One region of the Rahnella sp. PD12R genome, then DNA from elsewhere that is predicted to be linked to it. Evidence: predicted binding sites of a transcription regulator. Region 1 holds the regulator's gene; the other holds the start of a gene.
The links. The regulator PhoB, encoded in region 1, activates phosphate uptake and scavenging genes when phosphate is short. The targets are predictions, from matches to a motif close to CTGTCATAAAACTGNCNNAT.
Positions count from the first base shown of each region.

Region 2: phnC (phosphonate ABC transporter ATP-binding protein) is a predicted target of PhoB. The motif match lies at 2,196-2,215, and genes of this name have one in related genera.

Region 1 is NZ_JAHTMS010000002.1:650,480-658,426, reverse strand. Features, by position in the region: gene mak (fructokinase) at 1-470, shown strand, start outside; gene sbcC (exonuclease subunit SbcC) at 524-3,781, opposite strand; gene sbcD (exonuclease subunit SbcD) at 3,778-5,016, opposite strand; gene phoB (phosphate response regulator transcription factor PhoB) at 5,244-5,933, shown strand; gene phoR (phosphate regulon sensor histidine kinase PhoR) at 5,957-7,276, shown strand; gene KWG64_RS07045 (cobalamin-independent methionine synthase II family protein) at 7,533-7,947, shown strand, end outside.
Region 2 is NZ_JAHTMS010000001.1:333,556-341,502, reverse strand. Features, by position in the region: gene phnE (phosphonate ABC transporter, permease protein PhnE) at 1-113, opposite strand, end outside; gene phnD (phosphonate ABC transporter substrate-binding protein) at 275-1,207, opposite strand; gene phnC (phosphonate ABC transporter ATP-binding protein) at 1,322-2,155, opposite strand; gene dld (D-lactate dehydrogenase) at 2,362-4,053, shown strand; gene KWG64_RS01630 (Yip1 family protein) at 4,130-4,720, opposite strand; gene KWG64_RS01625 (hypothetical protein) at 4,921-5,535, opposite strand; gene KWG64_RS01620 (cytochrome c) at 5,764-7,071, opposite strand; gene KWG64_RS01615 (GMC family oxidoreductase) at 7,074-7,947, opposite strand, start outside.

The sequences.
Region 1 (7,947 bases):
ATGCCGGAGAGTGGGGGCATAATCCGCTGCCGTGGCAGGATGAAGAAGAAATTCAGTTCGCCCGCGACGTGCCGTGCTATTGCGGCAAATCCGGCTGCGTGGAGACCTTTGTGTCGGGCACCGGTTTTGCGGAAGATTATTTCCGGCTGTCAGGCCAGCGGCTGAAAGGCGCGGAAATTATTGAGCTTGTTGAGCAGGGCGACGAAACGGCGGAGCTGGCGCTGGGCCGCTACGAGCGTCGTCTGGCGAAAGCGCTGGCCAACGTGGTGAATATTCTGGATCCGGATGTCATCGTTTTTGGCGGCGGTATGAGCAACGTCGATCGTCTGTACCAGACCGTTCCCGTGCTGATCAAACAGTGGGTCTTTGGCGGCGAATGTGAAACACCGATCCTTAAAGCGGTTCACGGCGATTCCAGTGGTGTTCGCGGTGCCGCCTGGCTGTGGCCGCAGTCGCGCTTCGCGTTGTAATTTTCTGGCAGACAAAAGCCGCATGATGTCACGCCATCATGCGGCTTTATCATTTACTGCGACGGGACTTTAAATTCACTGCTCAGGCGGCTGACGCCCAGCCCGTTCACCTTGGTCACTTTGATTTGCACCGGAATGCGGTCTTTCATCGCTTCAACGTGGCTGATCACGCCGATGGTTTTACCGGAGGCGTTCAGGCTGTCGAGGGCGTCCAGCGCGGTGTCCAGCGTGTCGGCGTCGAGCGTACCGAAACCTTCGTCGAGGAACAGCGAATCGATGCGGGTTTTATCGCTCACCAGATCTGACAACGCCAGCGCCAGCGCCAGACTGACGAGGAAGCTCTCGCCGCCGGATAACGTGCGGGTATCACGCACGGCGTCGGCCTGCCACGTATCGACAACCTGCAACTCCAGCGCGTCGCTGGTTTTACGCTGCAACAGATAACGGCCATGCAGTTTTTCCAGCTGGCGGTTCGCCAGATACACCAGATGATCCAGCGTCAGCCCCTGCGCGAACTTACGGAATTTCGCACCATCGCTGGAGCCAATCATCTGATTGAGATATCCCCAGTCATCACAGGTCAGCTGCGCTTGCGCAATCTGCGCGATTAACTGCTGCTGGCTGCCGCTGCGTTCCTTGTCGAATTTAAGCTGATTACTCACTTCGCCGGTGCGCTGTTGCAGCGCTTTCAGGCTTTGTGACAGCGATTCCTGTTCTGCCATCAGCGCCGTGAGATCGCTTTCGTTTTCACTCAGATGCGCAGGGCGTGCGAGCCGCTGTCTCTCCAGTGTCTCTTTCGCATCGCTTAACAGCGCCTGAGCCTGCGCCAGCTGTTTCTGCAACTGGTCTTTACGCTGGCGGAGTTGCTGGCGTAAGGCGTCGTCGAGCATTGCGAGTTTCACTGCGTCTTCATCCGCAAACTCGCTGGCGGCCAGCGCCTGTTGCCAGTCTGTTTGTGCCTGATGCAGACGCGCCGTGGCCTGCTGATGTTGCAGTTGCGTGCTGGCGAGCTGACCGGCGAGTTTGTCGCGAAGTTCCTGCGCCCGGTGCAGGGCCGTCTCGGCTTCGCTGACGGCTTTTTCGGCGGCCTGTTGTTGCAGATGTAAGTGCTCGCGAACCTGCCTAACCTGACGGTCGCCGAAGAGTTCTGTACGCTGCGCCGTCAGTTCCTTCAGCGTTTTCCCGCCATCCGCATACTGGGTTTGCAGACGTTCAAGCTGCTCCTGAGACTTCGTCAGATTTTGCTGCGTCAGCGTAAAACGCTCCGCCAGCAACGCGCTTTGCTGCTGGACTTTTTGTTGCTCGCTGACGGCTTCGCTGAGGGCGTCTTTCGCCTGTTGCAGCGCACGCGCCAGCTGTTCATGCTGGCGGAGCGTTTCCTGCGTTTGCTGTTCTTCCTGATCGCATGACGCCAGCCATTGCTGAATGTCCGGCGCATCCATCAGCGTGAAGGTCAGACCATGCGGAGCGCTGATTTTCTGCCAGTTTTCGAGATGTGCGTTCAGCTGCTGCTGGTCGTGCTCAAGCTGCGTTTTCAGGCGTAACTGGTGTTCTTTCAGGCTTTTAATTTTCGCGGCCAGTTCGATTCCGCTGGCTTTCGCTGCATCAAATTCCAGCTGCATTTTCTCAACACGCTGCGCCGTTTCAGACGGTTTGATCTCCTGATAACTTTCAATCGCCGGATGCGAGGTGGAACCGCACAGCGGGCAGGCCAGGCCGCTTTGCAGATTCGCGCGTTCTGCCGTCAGGCTGACGATCAGTTCCTCGCTTTTCAGCCGCGCTTTGACATCATTCAGATGCTCGAGCTGTTTCTGGCATTGCAGGCGGATTCTGCCAAGGCGTTCTTCTTCTTCCGCGATTGCCGTCTGATTCTGCGCAAAATCCTGATGCTGCTGACGGACACGCGAATCGAGCTGAGGGAAAATTTGTGCGAGTGAAAACAGCTGCTGACGCACCGGACGCAGCTGCGCCAGTTCAGATTGCCGTTTCTGCAACGTCGTCAGTGGTTGCTGTTTTTCCAGTTCGGCCTGATTTTGTTGCTGAACCTGAAGCGCACCGGTCAGTGTGGCGTGTTTCGCCTGATGCTGCTGACTCTGTGCCTCCAGTTTCTGGCGCTCTTCGGTGATTTTCGCCAGCATCGCGCTGTGCTCACTGGCCTGTTTCTGTGCTTCACTGACGGCCTGCTGCGTGTCAGTCAGTGATTTGTGCCACCGGGCAATCTCGTTATCCAGCGGCAGAACTTTTTCGTCCATCAGCGTCTGGAGCTTGCGCTGCTCTCCGGCCTGATTCTGGCGAGCGGCTTTCGCCTGTTCCAGCACCGAAGCCCGCGGCGTCATCTGCGCCGCCTGTTGTTCCTGCTGCTGAACCAGCTGTGTAAGTGCCTGCTGTAACTCCTGCGTTTCTTTCTCGCAGCGCAACCGGTCGCTGAGCAGCGGACGCAGCTTTTCAGCCGGCTCACTGCGCGCGAGTTGCTGCAATTGCGGCGCTGCGGCGAGGTTTTCCTGCTCCGCCGCCGTCAGCTGCTGCTGAGATTGCTGATGCTTTTGCTGCACCTGTTGCCATTGTTGCAGCCAGTTCAGATCCTGCTGGCGTTGCAGCGCCTGCTGACTGAGGATAATTTCCTGCGCGTTCAGCGCGGCCAGTTCCGTTTCGAAGGCCTGACGCTGCTCTTCGCTGAGCAACTCGATTCCGGCCATGCGCTGATACAAACCGTCGAGCTGATTTTTGGCTTCTTTATGTTGTTCAAACACGCGTTCAGAAAGCCGCCCGTAGATTTCGGTGCCGGTCAGTTCTTCCAGCAATTCCGCGCGGTCGTTGGCATCGGCATTCAGGAACGCGGCGAACTGGCCTTGTGAAAGCATCATAGATTTAGTGAAACGGCCGAAATCCAGCCCGGTCAGCCCGGCGATGGCATCAAGTTTATCGCGCACTTTGTCGGCCAGAATTTTGCCATCGGCCAGCAGCGCCAGTTCTACTTTGGGCGCCTGTAAATTACCGTCAGGCGAATTTTTGGCCCGGCGCTGGCTCCAGAACGCGCGGTAGCCAATGCCTTTAACCTCAAACTCGACTTCTGCCAGGGATTCGGCGGTGTGGCGGGTCATCAGTTCATTCTGACTCGGCGTGACGTTCAGACGCGGCGTCTGGTGATACAGCGCCAGACAGATGGCGTCCAGCAGGGTGGTTTTCCCCGCGCCGGTCGGGCCTGTGATGGCAAATAATCCGTTGCTGGCAAAAGGCTCAGCGGTGAAGTCGATTTTCCATTCGCCTTCCAGCGAGTTCAGGTTTTTTAAACGCAGACTGAGAATTTTCATCGGGCGGCATCCTCTGCGGACTCGCCGCTGGTGACCTGGCTGACAACCTGAGCGAACAGCGTGCGCATCCGCGCCTGACGCGGTTCGTCGGGATCGGTTTCCTGCGCCAGCCGCCGCTCAAACACTTCGCTGACACTCAGTTCGCTGAGCGTTTCTTTTTCCTGTTGTTCGATGCTGCTGATGCGCTGTTCTTTACTGCGGCGCAGCAGAACGACTTCCACCGGCAAATCTGCGGTCAGCGTCTGAATACGCCGCTGGATATCACTGAGATAGTCCTGCGTGGCGACTTCGATATCCAGCCAGACCGGTTTACCGGCATCGCCGTCAGCAAACTGCGTCAGTTGTTTTTCGATGTCTGCGAGAGAACCTTTAATGATCTGCATCGGCTGGAAAACGGGGATTTCCAGCGTGTCGATGGCGTTGAGCTTAGCGCCATCGAAATCAAGCAGGTAAACGCTTTTGGTTTTGCTGAGCTCATCGAAACTCAGCGCAATGGGTGAGCCGCTGTAACGGATATGTTCGGTTTTTGCGACGCACTGGGCGCGGTGAATGTGCCCGAGCGCCACGTAATCCACCGGTGGAAAGGCCTGCGCCGGGAAGGCGTCGAGCGTGCCTATATAGATGTCGCGCACGGAGTCAGACGTGCTGACGCCGACGGTGGTCAGATGGCCGGTAGCGATAATGGGCAACGGCAAACCAAGTTCCTGACGTTTAGCCAGCGCTGCCTGATACAGTGCGTCATAATGCGCCGCAATGGCTTCCTGCAAGGCGAGCTGTTTGTCGCTGCCGGACTGCCCGGCCTGGCTGGCCAGCAAGTCGCGCGGACGCAAAAACGGAATGGCACACAACACCGCGCCGGGCTGGCCTTCGCGGGTATTCAGCACCAAAACCTGTTCATCCAGATTTTCGCCTACGGTGGCGATCACCCGCGTATTCAGGCACGAAAGCAGTTCGCGGGATTCATTGAGCGTGGCGACGGAATCGTGATTTCCGGCCAGCACCACCAGCTGGCAGCCGGTTTGTTGTAATTCCACCACGAAGCGGTTGTACAACTCGCGGGCGTAACTGGGCGGCGAGCCGGTATCAAAGATGTCTCCGGCGACAATGACGGCGTCCACCTGATGCTGCTGCACCTGACCGGTCAGCCAGCGCAAAAATGCCTGATGTTCAGCGGCGCGGCTTTTGGTAAAAAAGTACTGGCCGAGGTGCCAGTCGGAGGTGTGGATCAGGCGCATGAGACTCCCGTGTGAACCCTGTATGACGACAATGGGGCAAAGTATAAACGTCGGCGGGGGAACCTGTCCCCGATAAATCAGACCAATTTCAGCAGGATGGCGGGAATTTATCTGTCATATTTGCCTTAAATGAACCATCATTTTCATTCATAAATCTGTCACAAAACTGACGCATAATGGCGCCCGCAATCAAATAAAAGATCGCTAACCTATTGGCAGGACCTACGATGGCTAGACGTATATTGGTGGTTGAAGACGAAGCTCCAATCCGTGAAATGGTGTGTTTTGTACTGGAACAGAATGGATATCAGGCAGTAGAAGCTGAAGATTTTGATTCAGCGATTGGCCAGTTAGTTGAACCTTACCCTGAACTGATCCTGCTCGACTGGATGTTACCTGGTGGTTCCGGTATTCAGTTTATTAAGCACCTTAAACGTGAAGCACTGACCCGCGAAATTCCGGTGATGATGCTGACCGCCCGCGGTGAAGAAGAAGATCGGGTGCGCGGCCTGGAAGTCGGTGCCGATGATTACATCACCAAACCGTTTTCACCAAAAGAACTGGTTGCCCGTATTAAAGCGGTGATGCGCCGGATTTCGCCAATGGCGGTCGAGGAAGTGATCGACATGCAGGGGCTGAGTCTGGATCCGTCGTCTCACCGGGTGATGGCCAACGAGCAGGCGCTCGACATGGGGCCGACCGAATTTAAGTTGTTACACTTCTTTATGACCCATTCCGAACGCGTTTACAGCAGGGAACAGTTGCTCAATAACGTGTGGGGCACTAACGTTTATGTGGAAGATCGCACGGTAGACGTGCATATTCGTCGTTTGCGTAAAGCGCTGGAAACCAGTGGACATGACAGAATGATCCAGACTGTTCGTGGTACCGGATATCGTTTCTCAACGCGTTATTGAGTCCCCCACAGCGGAGAATCTGTGTGTTAGAACGTTTGTCATGGAAACGTCTGGCCGGCGAATTTTTTCTCTTTTGCCTGCCAGCGCTGATCCTCGGAATTTTCGTCGGCCATTTCGGCTGGCTCCTCTTTGCGTCGCTCGTCGCGGCGCTGGGCTGGAATTATTACAACCAGCTTAAACTCTCTCACTGGCTGTGGCTTGACCGCAGCATCACCCCGCCGAACGGGCGCTGGAGCTGGGAACCGCTGTTTTACGGGCTGAACCAGATGCAGATGCGCAACCGGCGACGTCGTCGTGAATTAGGTCAGCTGATCAAGCGTTTCCGCAGCGGTGCCGAATCGCTGCCGGATGCGGTGGTTCTGGCGACGGAAGAAGGCAATATCTTCTGGTGCAACGGACTGGCGCAGGATCTGCTCGGTTTCCGCTGGCCGGAAGATAACGGGCAGCATATTTTTAACCTGCTGCGTTATCCGGAATTCCGCACCTGGATCCAGACCCGTGACTTCAGCCGTGCCCTGAATCTGCAACTCAATAATGAACATTATGTTGAGTTTCGCGTGATGCCCTATTCCGAGGGGCAGCTTCTGATGGTGGCGCGTGACGTAACGCAGATGCGTCAGCTCGAAGGCGCGCGACGTAACTTCTTTGCCAACGTTAGCCATGAACTTCGCACGCCGCTGACCGTGTTGCAGGGGTATCTGGAAATGATGGAAGACGCCAAGCTGGAAGAGCCGTTCCGCACCAAAGCGCTGGATACGATGCAGGAACAGACGCGGCGCATGGACGGGCTGGTGAAACAGTTGCTGACCCTGTCGAAAATCGAAGCGTCTGCCAATATCGATATGCACGAGAAGGTCGATATTCCGGTGATGCTGAGTATGCTTGAGCGGGAAGTGCAGACGTTAAGCGGCGGGAAACATGAAGTGGTGTTTCGCGTAAACGAAAAGCTGAAAGTCTTTGGCAACGAAGATCAGCTGCGCAGTGCGGTGTCGAATCTGGTGTACAACGCCGTGAATCACACCCCGCCGGGCACGCGGATTGAAGTCAGCTGGCAGCAAATCCCGCACGGCGCACAGTTCCAGATAAGCGACAACGGGCCGGGTATTGCGCCGCAGCACTTACCGCGTCTGACTGAACGTTTTTACCGTGTGGATAAGGCGCGATCGCGCCAGACCGGCGGCAGCGGGTTGGGGCTCGCCATCGTAAAACATGCGCTCAGCCACCATAATTCGAAGCTTGAAGTCCTCAGCGAAGTCGGCGTCGGCACCCGGTTTATGTTTACGCTGGCACCGAAACTGATTGTTCCTCAGGGTTCAGACTCCCCGGTCTCCGTAAAACCTTAATTTGCGTAGTTTCCCTAAAGCCTGTTATCAGCCGATAGCAGGCTTTTTCATTTCTGTTTATGGCGTGAAGTCGCCTCCTGATCATGAATTTATTTCACGTCCCATGAAAATTCCTCTGTTGTGGGTGAACAGGCTGCATGACAGTATGGCCTTAAAGCCGTTTAGACATCCAGATGTCTATAAATAACGCAACGTAATTATTTACTTTGTAAATCATTCGCATTCCGCCAGGGGCGTGATGCAATAAGGAGTTTTCATGCAACGTACAACCCCTCCGTTCCGCGCTGACGTCGTTGGCAGTTTCCTGCGTCCGGCCGCGATCAAAGAAGCCCGCAAACAGTTTCAGGCCGGTGAGATTGATGCGGTGCAGTTGCGTGCAGTAGAAGACACTGAAATCCGCCGCGTGGTGGATTTGCAGCGTGAAGCCGGTCTGCAAGTGGTGACGGATGGCGAATTCCGCCGTGCGTGGTGGCACTTTGACTTCTTCGAAGGTCTGGAAGGTGTGGAAGGTTACGATGCGGTTCAGGGGATCCAGTTCAACGGCGTACAGACGAAAGCGCGCAGTATCAAAGTGGTGAGCAAACTCGGTTTTGGTTCGCACCCGATGCTGGAAGATTTCCGTTTTCTGAAAAGCATCAGCGGAACGGCTGTGCCGAAAATGACTATTCCGA
Region 2 (7,947 bases), on a different contig from region 1:
GAAACATTGCCAGACCATAAATATAACAGCAGCATCAGCCCTGACCAGATCAGCGCCTCGCGCTTTTGCTTACCGCGTATATTCTGGTAATAACGATTGAAGTCTTTATTCAAAATAATATTTCCGGTTTCAGGTAATCATTATTCCTCCTCCTGCGAAGGGGGAGGTCAGGAGGGGGTATTACAAACGACAATAATGATAAAATCATTCGCTTACTGAATTGCCATTAATACCCCACCCCAACCCTCCCCTTCGCAGGGGAGGGAGCTAAGAATTAGCGACCGCCCTTCGTCAATTCACGCTTCATATCAATAATCTGCTGATATTCCGCCAGAGACGTTTCACCGATATGCTGTTTACCGCCAACGGCTTTAACGAAGCAAGCATGATCGTCTTTATCCAGTTTCTTAATGGCTGAAACCAGCTTCGCTTTAAATGCCGGTGGCAAATCGCTGCGAACCAAAATCGGACCGTTAGGAATTAACGGGGATTCCCAGATAATGCGGATTTTCTTCATCAGATCCGGATGGTCCATGCGGATCATGCGGTTGAACGCGCCGGAGGTGTACCCGGTTTCGCGATCGCCAATCATGGAAGCCCAGGTTACCGCGCCTTCAAACTGACCGTTCAGCACACCGAGGATATCCTGCTCGTGGCCACCGGAGAAAGTCACACTGGAGAAGAAGTTGTTGTATTTGTTATCCGTCGTACCGCCAAACTCTTTCTTGAAAGTCTGGTTCGGGATCAGGTAACCGGACGTGGAATCCGGGTCAGCAAAGCCAAATGATTTGCCTTTCAGGTCAGACAATTTCTGGTACGGGCTGTCCGCTTTGACGACAACAACGGAGTGATAACCGCGGGATTTATCAGTGTCATCGATTACGATACCGACCAGATCCACCGCTTTCGGGTTATTAATATACACAGACGCGAAAGAAGAAGGCGACATGCTTAATACCATGTCGACTTTCTTACCTAATAATCCCTGAATAACACCTGAGTAATCGGATGAATTACGCAGTTTGGTATCCACATTTAATTCTTTATCGAAGAAATCTTTTACACACTGATTATCGCCGATTTGCTGTGTGGCGTTCTGACCACCCAAAATACCTAAATTCAATTCTTTAGGCGCATCTTCTGCCATGCTGTGCATTGCGGTAAGGGAACCTGCAACAAAGACCGCCAGACGTAATAACTTCTTCATTTAATGATGACCTTGTGTAGATTGAGAGAAAGTGAAAATAAGTACGGCTAAAATTTATTTCCGAAATAAAATACGGACTTTATTTATTAAAACATTCATAACAACGCGTGAGCATCAGGAATTAACGTCGTGTTCTTCACCATATAACTGCTGCAAGATCCCGTCGGTTAACTGATCCGGATGACCATCAAAGATAATCTGCCCTTTCGCAATGCCGATCACGCGGGTGCAGTAATCTTTCACCAGTTCTACGGAATGTAGGTTAACCATCACCGCGATGTTCTCTTCGCTGACCTTTTTCAGGGCATTCATGATGCGCAGGGTATTTTTAGGATCCAGCGAGGCAACCGGTTCATCGGCCAGTAAAATTTTCGGGTTTTGCATCAGGGCGCGACAAATAGCGACACGCTGCATCTGACCACCTGAAAGGTTTTCAGCACGTTGCAGCGCATGCGGCAACATGTGCAACCATTCCAGCAGGGAAATCGCGCGGGCGCGGTCTTCATCATCGAACTGATTAAAGAAGGATTTAAACGTGGAGGTGTGGCTCAGACGCCCCAGCAACACGTTGGTTAACACGTCCAGACGCGGAACCAGGCAGAAGTCCTGGAAAATCATGCCGCAGCCCGAACGCCAGCGACGCAGCGCCTTGCCGGTCAGCCCCGCCAGTTGCTGCTGCTCACCGTTTTCGTAATGACACACCACACTGCCGTCGGTTAACGGGATTGTGCCGTTAAGCACGTGCAGCAGAGTCGATTTCCCGGCACCGGAACGGCCAATGACCGCAACAAATTCACCGGCGTGAAGATCGAAATTGATGTCATTAAGAACACGCTGACCTGATTTATAGGATTTCACCAGGCCTTTCACGTCCAGCACTTTGTTCAGATGTTGCTGCCCGGCCTGAGGATATTCAGCCTGTGCCAGCTTAAGTTGAGCTTGCGCCATGATGCTGTCTCTCGGTTGCTATCGTTATCTGGCGTTCATTAAGCGCGAGTTTTGTGACACATCAATGACGATTTAGTGGACAGCATATGACAAAAATGTAGCAACTTAAGAGAAATCCCTCGGTAATTATCCTGAATGATGTGTAGCCTGTTATGTGGCATTTAAGTCTATGATTGCAGAGCCTACGTCAAAAAAAGGAAGATGAAATGGATAATCAGTCACTCATCACCACGCTGAAAGAAATCGCCGGAAGCCGCCATGTCCTGACCGGCGACAGCAATACCGAGCGCTACCGCAAGGGGTTTCGCTCCGGCGGCGGCAAGGCGCTGGCGGTGGTATTCCCGCAAACATTACTTCAACAATGGCAACTGCTTAAAGCCTGCATCGCGGCCGACAAAATTGTCATCATGCAGGCCGCCAATACGGGGCTGACCGAAGGTTCGACGCCGAGCGGTGACGATTATGACCGCGACATCGTCATTTTCAGCACCCTGAAACTCGATCAGATCCAGCTGCTCGACGGCGGCCATCAGGTGATCGGTTTCCCCGGCAGCACGTTGTATAAGCTCGAAAAAATTCTCAAGCCGTATAACCGCGAGCCGCATTCGGTCATCGGTTCATCCTGCATTGGTGCCTCCGTCGTCGGCGGGATTTGCAACAATTCCGGCGGTTCACTGGTGAAACGTGGTCCGGCTTATACGGAAATGGCGTTGTATGCGCAGATTGATGCGCAGGGAGAACTCCGGCTGATAAACCATCTGGGGATCAATCTGGGTGAGACGCCGGAAGAGATTCTGACACGGCTGGAAAAAGGCGATTATCTCGAAGCTGATATTCTGCACGATCAGCGACTGGCTTCGGACCATGATTACGCGGCGCGTGTCCGCGAAGTGGATGCCGATACGCCATCACGCTTTAACGCCGATGAGCGCCGTTTGTTTGAAGCCTCGGGCTGTGCCGGGAAGCTGGCGGTTTTCGCCGTTCGTCTCGATACTTTCCCGGCAGAAACCCAGCAGCAGGTTTTCTACATCGGCACTAACGACACGGCGGTGCTCACCGAATTACGTCGTCAGATCCTGCGGGATTTCGCAAACCTGCCGGTGGCAGGCGAATACATGCACCGGGATATTTTCGATATCACCGAAGTGTACGGTAAAGATACGTTCCTGATGATCGACAAGCTCGGTACAGACAAAATGCCGGATATGTTTACCGTCAAAGGAAAGTTTGACGCACACGCCAGCAAGGTGCCTTTCCTGCCGAAACATTTCAGCGACCGCGTAATGCAGTGCCTGAGTAAAGCGTTGCCGAACCATTTACCGCCGCGCATGAAACAATATCGCGACCGGTTTGAACATCACTTATTGCTGAAAATGTCCGGCCCCGGAATTGATGAAGCCAGAACGTTCCTGACCCGTTTCTTCAGCGAAAATCAGGGCGATTTCTTTATCTGTTCCGCCGACGAAGGCAAAAAAGCGTTTCTGCACCGGTTCGCTGCAGCGGGTGCCGCCGTTCGTTATCACGCCGTGCATGAGAAAGAAGTGGAAGACATTCTGGCGCTGGATATCGCACTGCGCCGAAACGATCGCGACTGGTTTGAAACGTTGCCGGAGGATATCGATAATCAGCTGGTGGCAAAACTCTATTACGGCCACTTTATGTGCCACGTTTTCCATCAGGATTACATCGTCAAAAAAGGCGCGAACAGTAAGGCGCTGAAACACCGCATGCTTGAATTGCTGGATGCCAAAGGTGCTGAATATCCTGCGGAACACAACGTGGGACATCTCTATCTTGCGAAACCGCATCTGAAGGAATTTTACCGGCAGGCCGACCCGACCAACAGCTTTAACCCGGGGATCGGCAAAACCAGTAAGCTGAAAAACTGGCAGGAGTAACGCTGTGAAGGGCTTCTGACCAACCCTCCCCTTTTCAGGGGAGGGATACTACGTCACTCCGACCTCATCTCATTGGTTAGAACAATTTCGTTCCATAACCCCACATCAGCACGGTCAGTGCGAGTAACAACTCAAGAACCAGAACCCCCATCGCCAGCGTCGAGCTGGAGAACAGGAACCCCTCGCGGTGGTCAATGTTGAGGAAGTTTGGAATACCGAGGTACAGCAGATATCCGCTGTAGCAAAGGCCAATCAGCCCGACAAACAGGCATAACCAGACCATCGGATAAAGCGCAACGATCCCGCTGAGGAACATCGGCGTGGCAACGTAACCGGCAAACACGATACAACTGTTGAGTGTCGGGCGGCTGTCATAACGACGCGCCATCCAGTAGATAATTCGCCCCATCAGAGCAACAGCGGCGAGCATCAGAACATAGAAAATTACAGCGATGTAGGACGCGGTGAACATGGAAACCATCAGCTTCTGGCCGTCACCGAAATTCCAGCCCAGCTGCGTTGTCCCGATAAAGGAACAGACAACCGGAATCAGCGCCATCAGAAAAACATGGTGGGAATAAACATGTGAAACGGTTTCCCGTTCACGCTGGATTTGCTGCAATTCGGGACCTGGATGAGATAACAGTCCCCAGACATGATTACCCATGAAACACCCCCTTGTGCGCCGAAAGCCGCCAGCGGCGTACGATGATAAACCTTCGGGAATGCCCGTTTGATAAATGTTACAAGGGCAACAAGAAGGTGGCAGCCTGTTTATATTATAGCCGTTATTAAGCGGTTTGCTGGCGGCACAACATCCCCTGTTGCAGAGGATGTTGATGGCGGAGAATGGAATTTCCCTGAAGATTAGTGGATATAGCGGGCAGCGGTAAACACCACACCAGCCAGTGCCACCATCATGCCCATGATCCAATGGGTCTGTTTTGTAATATAGATGTGGAAAATATCCTTGGTCATGTAATTCGACTGAATAACCGCCAGCTGCGACTCCACGGAATTAAATCGTGCATCCATTTTGTCAAAGCGCTCATCTACCAGGTCAAATTTCTTATCAATGAGAACGAGATGATCGTCAATTCGCACCAGATGTTCATCAATCCTGACCAGATGCTTATCGATGCGAATAATACTTTCCTCCGTTTTTCCCACGCGAACGCCGATATCCGTCACCGCATCGGTGAGTGTGACCATCTGGTGTTCGAGTTTTCCCACACGGAGATTGGTATCCGTAACGACCTCTGTAAGCTGAACAACTTGCTGTTCAACCTTTCCCATCCGCAAATTAAGGCCCGCGATTTCCTCACCGTTTTTGATTCCCTGCTTTTCGATACTGTTAATCTGGCTTTGCATTAACGCTTCCATAATCCATTCTCCCTTAAAGTCTTCCGGTACTGTCAGGGCACCGGGCAGATAGAGCATCGGGTTGACTGGCCAGCAATCTGGCATCCTGAGCTGAAACATGATGTGTTATCCCTCACGTAAGCTAATCCTTGTTTAGGCATCCTTAATCTTCGGTCAGTCTGCACTGTATAAATTAACACCTCAAATCAATTTCTTTCTCGTTCAGGGTGTGATTATTTATGAATCTATGTCTTATGGAATTGCATTGATAAAATGAATAAATACCAAATAAAAGAGCCGCTTACGCGGCTCCGTTACGGGGACTCCTGATGAAACGCTCAGGTTTTTTTACGGTGCAGGGTTATGCAACGCCGCCGCGCCGTCCTGAGTTTTCCTCGCCTTCGCCACATCGTCTTTACTGACCGCAGGCGCCTGGTTTCCCCACGCATTGCGGATGTAAGTACTGACATCGGCCATTTGCTGATCCGTCATTTTCCAGCCAAACTCCGGCATATCCGCGCTGGTCGGGTTGCTGAGCGTCGCGGCACCCTGCGCACCGTTCATCAGCACATGCAGAATATTCGTCGGCTGGCTGGCCTGAACGCCGTTGTTGCCTTTCAGCGCGGGCACCATATTGCGCACACCTTCACCGGAATTCTGATGACAAGCCGCACAGTTATCGGCATACAGCGCTTTGCCATTTGCCATGGCTGAATCTGCTGCCAGCGGGACAGACTCATCTTTGCTGCCCGGTAAGCTTTTCAGGTAAACCGCAATGGCATGAAGATCGGAATCCGACAGGTGTTGCAGCGAATTTGTCACCGCTTCCGCCATCGGGCCGGAGGCCACGGTACGGGCGTTCGCGCCGGTTTTCAGGTACTGAACAATTTCATCGTTGCTCCAGTCACCCAGCCCCTGACGGACATTCCCGGTGATTTCCGGCGCAAACCAGCCCTGAAGTTCTCCGCCCTGCAAATGCACCCCAAAGTTATCGCCCCCCAGCGGATTTTTCGCCGTATGACACGATGTGCAGTGCCCCAGCCCTTCCACCAGATACGCGCCGCGGTTCCATTCTGCTGACTGCGCAGGATCGGCCTTAAACGGAGCGGTATTCAGGAACAACAGGTTCCAGCCAAACATCATCAGGCGGATGTTATACGGAAACGGCAGATCGGTTTTCGGCCCGTCGTAATGCACTGCGGGCACGGTATTCAGGTACGCTTTGATGTCTTTCAGATCCTGATCGCTGACCTTGGCATAGACGTTATAAGGCATCGCCGGATAGAGGTTTTCCCCGTTGATCCCTTTGCCGTTACGCACCGCATTAATGAACTGCTGATCGGTCCAGCCGCCGATGCCGGTTTCTTTATCCGGCGTGATATTGGTGGCGTAAATCGTGCCGAACGGCGTGTTCAGACCATAGCCTCCGGCAAACGGCTTGCCACCGCCCGGCGCGGTATGGCAGGCCACGCAGTCCCCTGCCAGCGCCAGATATTTACCGCGTTCGATGGCCGTTTTACCGGTCATCGCCGCCGGTTCGGGTGCCTGAAATTCGCCAGACTGGCTGGCGTTGTACCCCATTTTTACACCGACAAAACCCAGCCCGCCGATGACGACCACACCGGCAATCACCGCTAACGTTTTTTTCATTCTCATGCTTAAACCCTCACCAGCGGACCAGGGGATTTCAGATATTGGGTTTTAATCGCTTCTGCCGCCCATAAAGTCAGCGCGCCCACCGTGCCGGTCGGGTTATAACCGCCGTTATTGGCAAATGCCGATGCGCCACAAACGAAGACGTTATGCACATCCCAGCTTTGCAGATAGCGGTTTACCGCGCTGGTTTTCGGGTTGTCGCCCATGCAGGCGCCGCCCGTGGTGTGGGAAGAAAGGTTATCCATTGGCGAGAACGGTTTAGCCGTCGGTTCCTGACGCACAACGGTTTTTGCCCCCATCGCATGCGCGATTTCAACCGAGCGGTCAGCCATGAATTTCGCTGAGCGTTTGTCGTTTTCGATCCAGTCGAACGTCACGCGCAGCAGCGGCTGGCCGTGGCGGTCTTTGTATTCCGGATCAAGATCGAGGAACACGTCGCGGTGCGGATAGCTGTTGCCCATACAATAAATATTGTTGTAGTTCTGGTAGCTGTGTTTGACCGCTTTTTTCCAGTCAGCGCCCCAGCGCGGTGTGCCGGGCGGTACATTGTTGGAATAACCGATCGGGCGTCCGTTGGTGGAATGCACCAGCGCCACGCCGCCACCGATAAAGTCATGACCGGTGTGATCAAAGTTATCGCCGTTGAAATCATCAATGGCCTGTGACAGCGCACCTGCGCCGATGAACGGATTCATCATTTCGTCTTCGAAGAAGAAACCTGCGCCGGAAATGGTCTGGTATGCATAGTTACGCCCGACCACGCCTTCACCGGTTTTATGGTCGTAAGGCTGGCCGATGCCGGAAAGGAGCATCAGGCGGACGTTATCCATCTGATAAGCAGAAATCACCACGATGTCCGCCGGTTGCTCCCACACC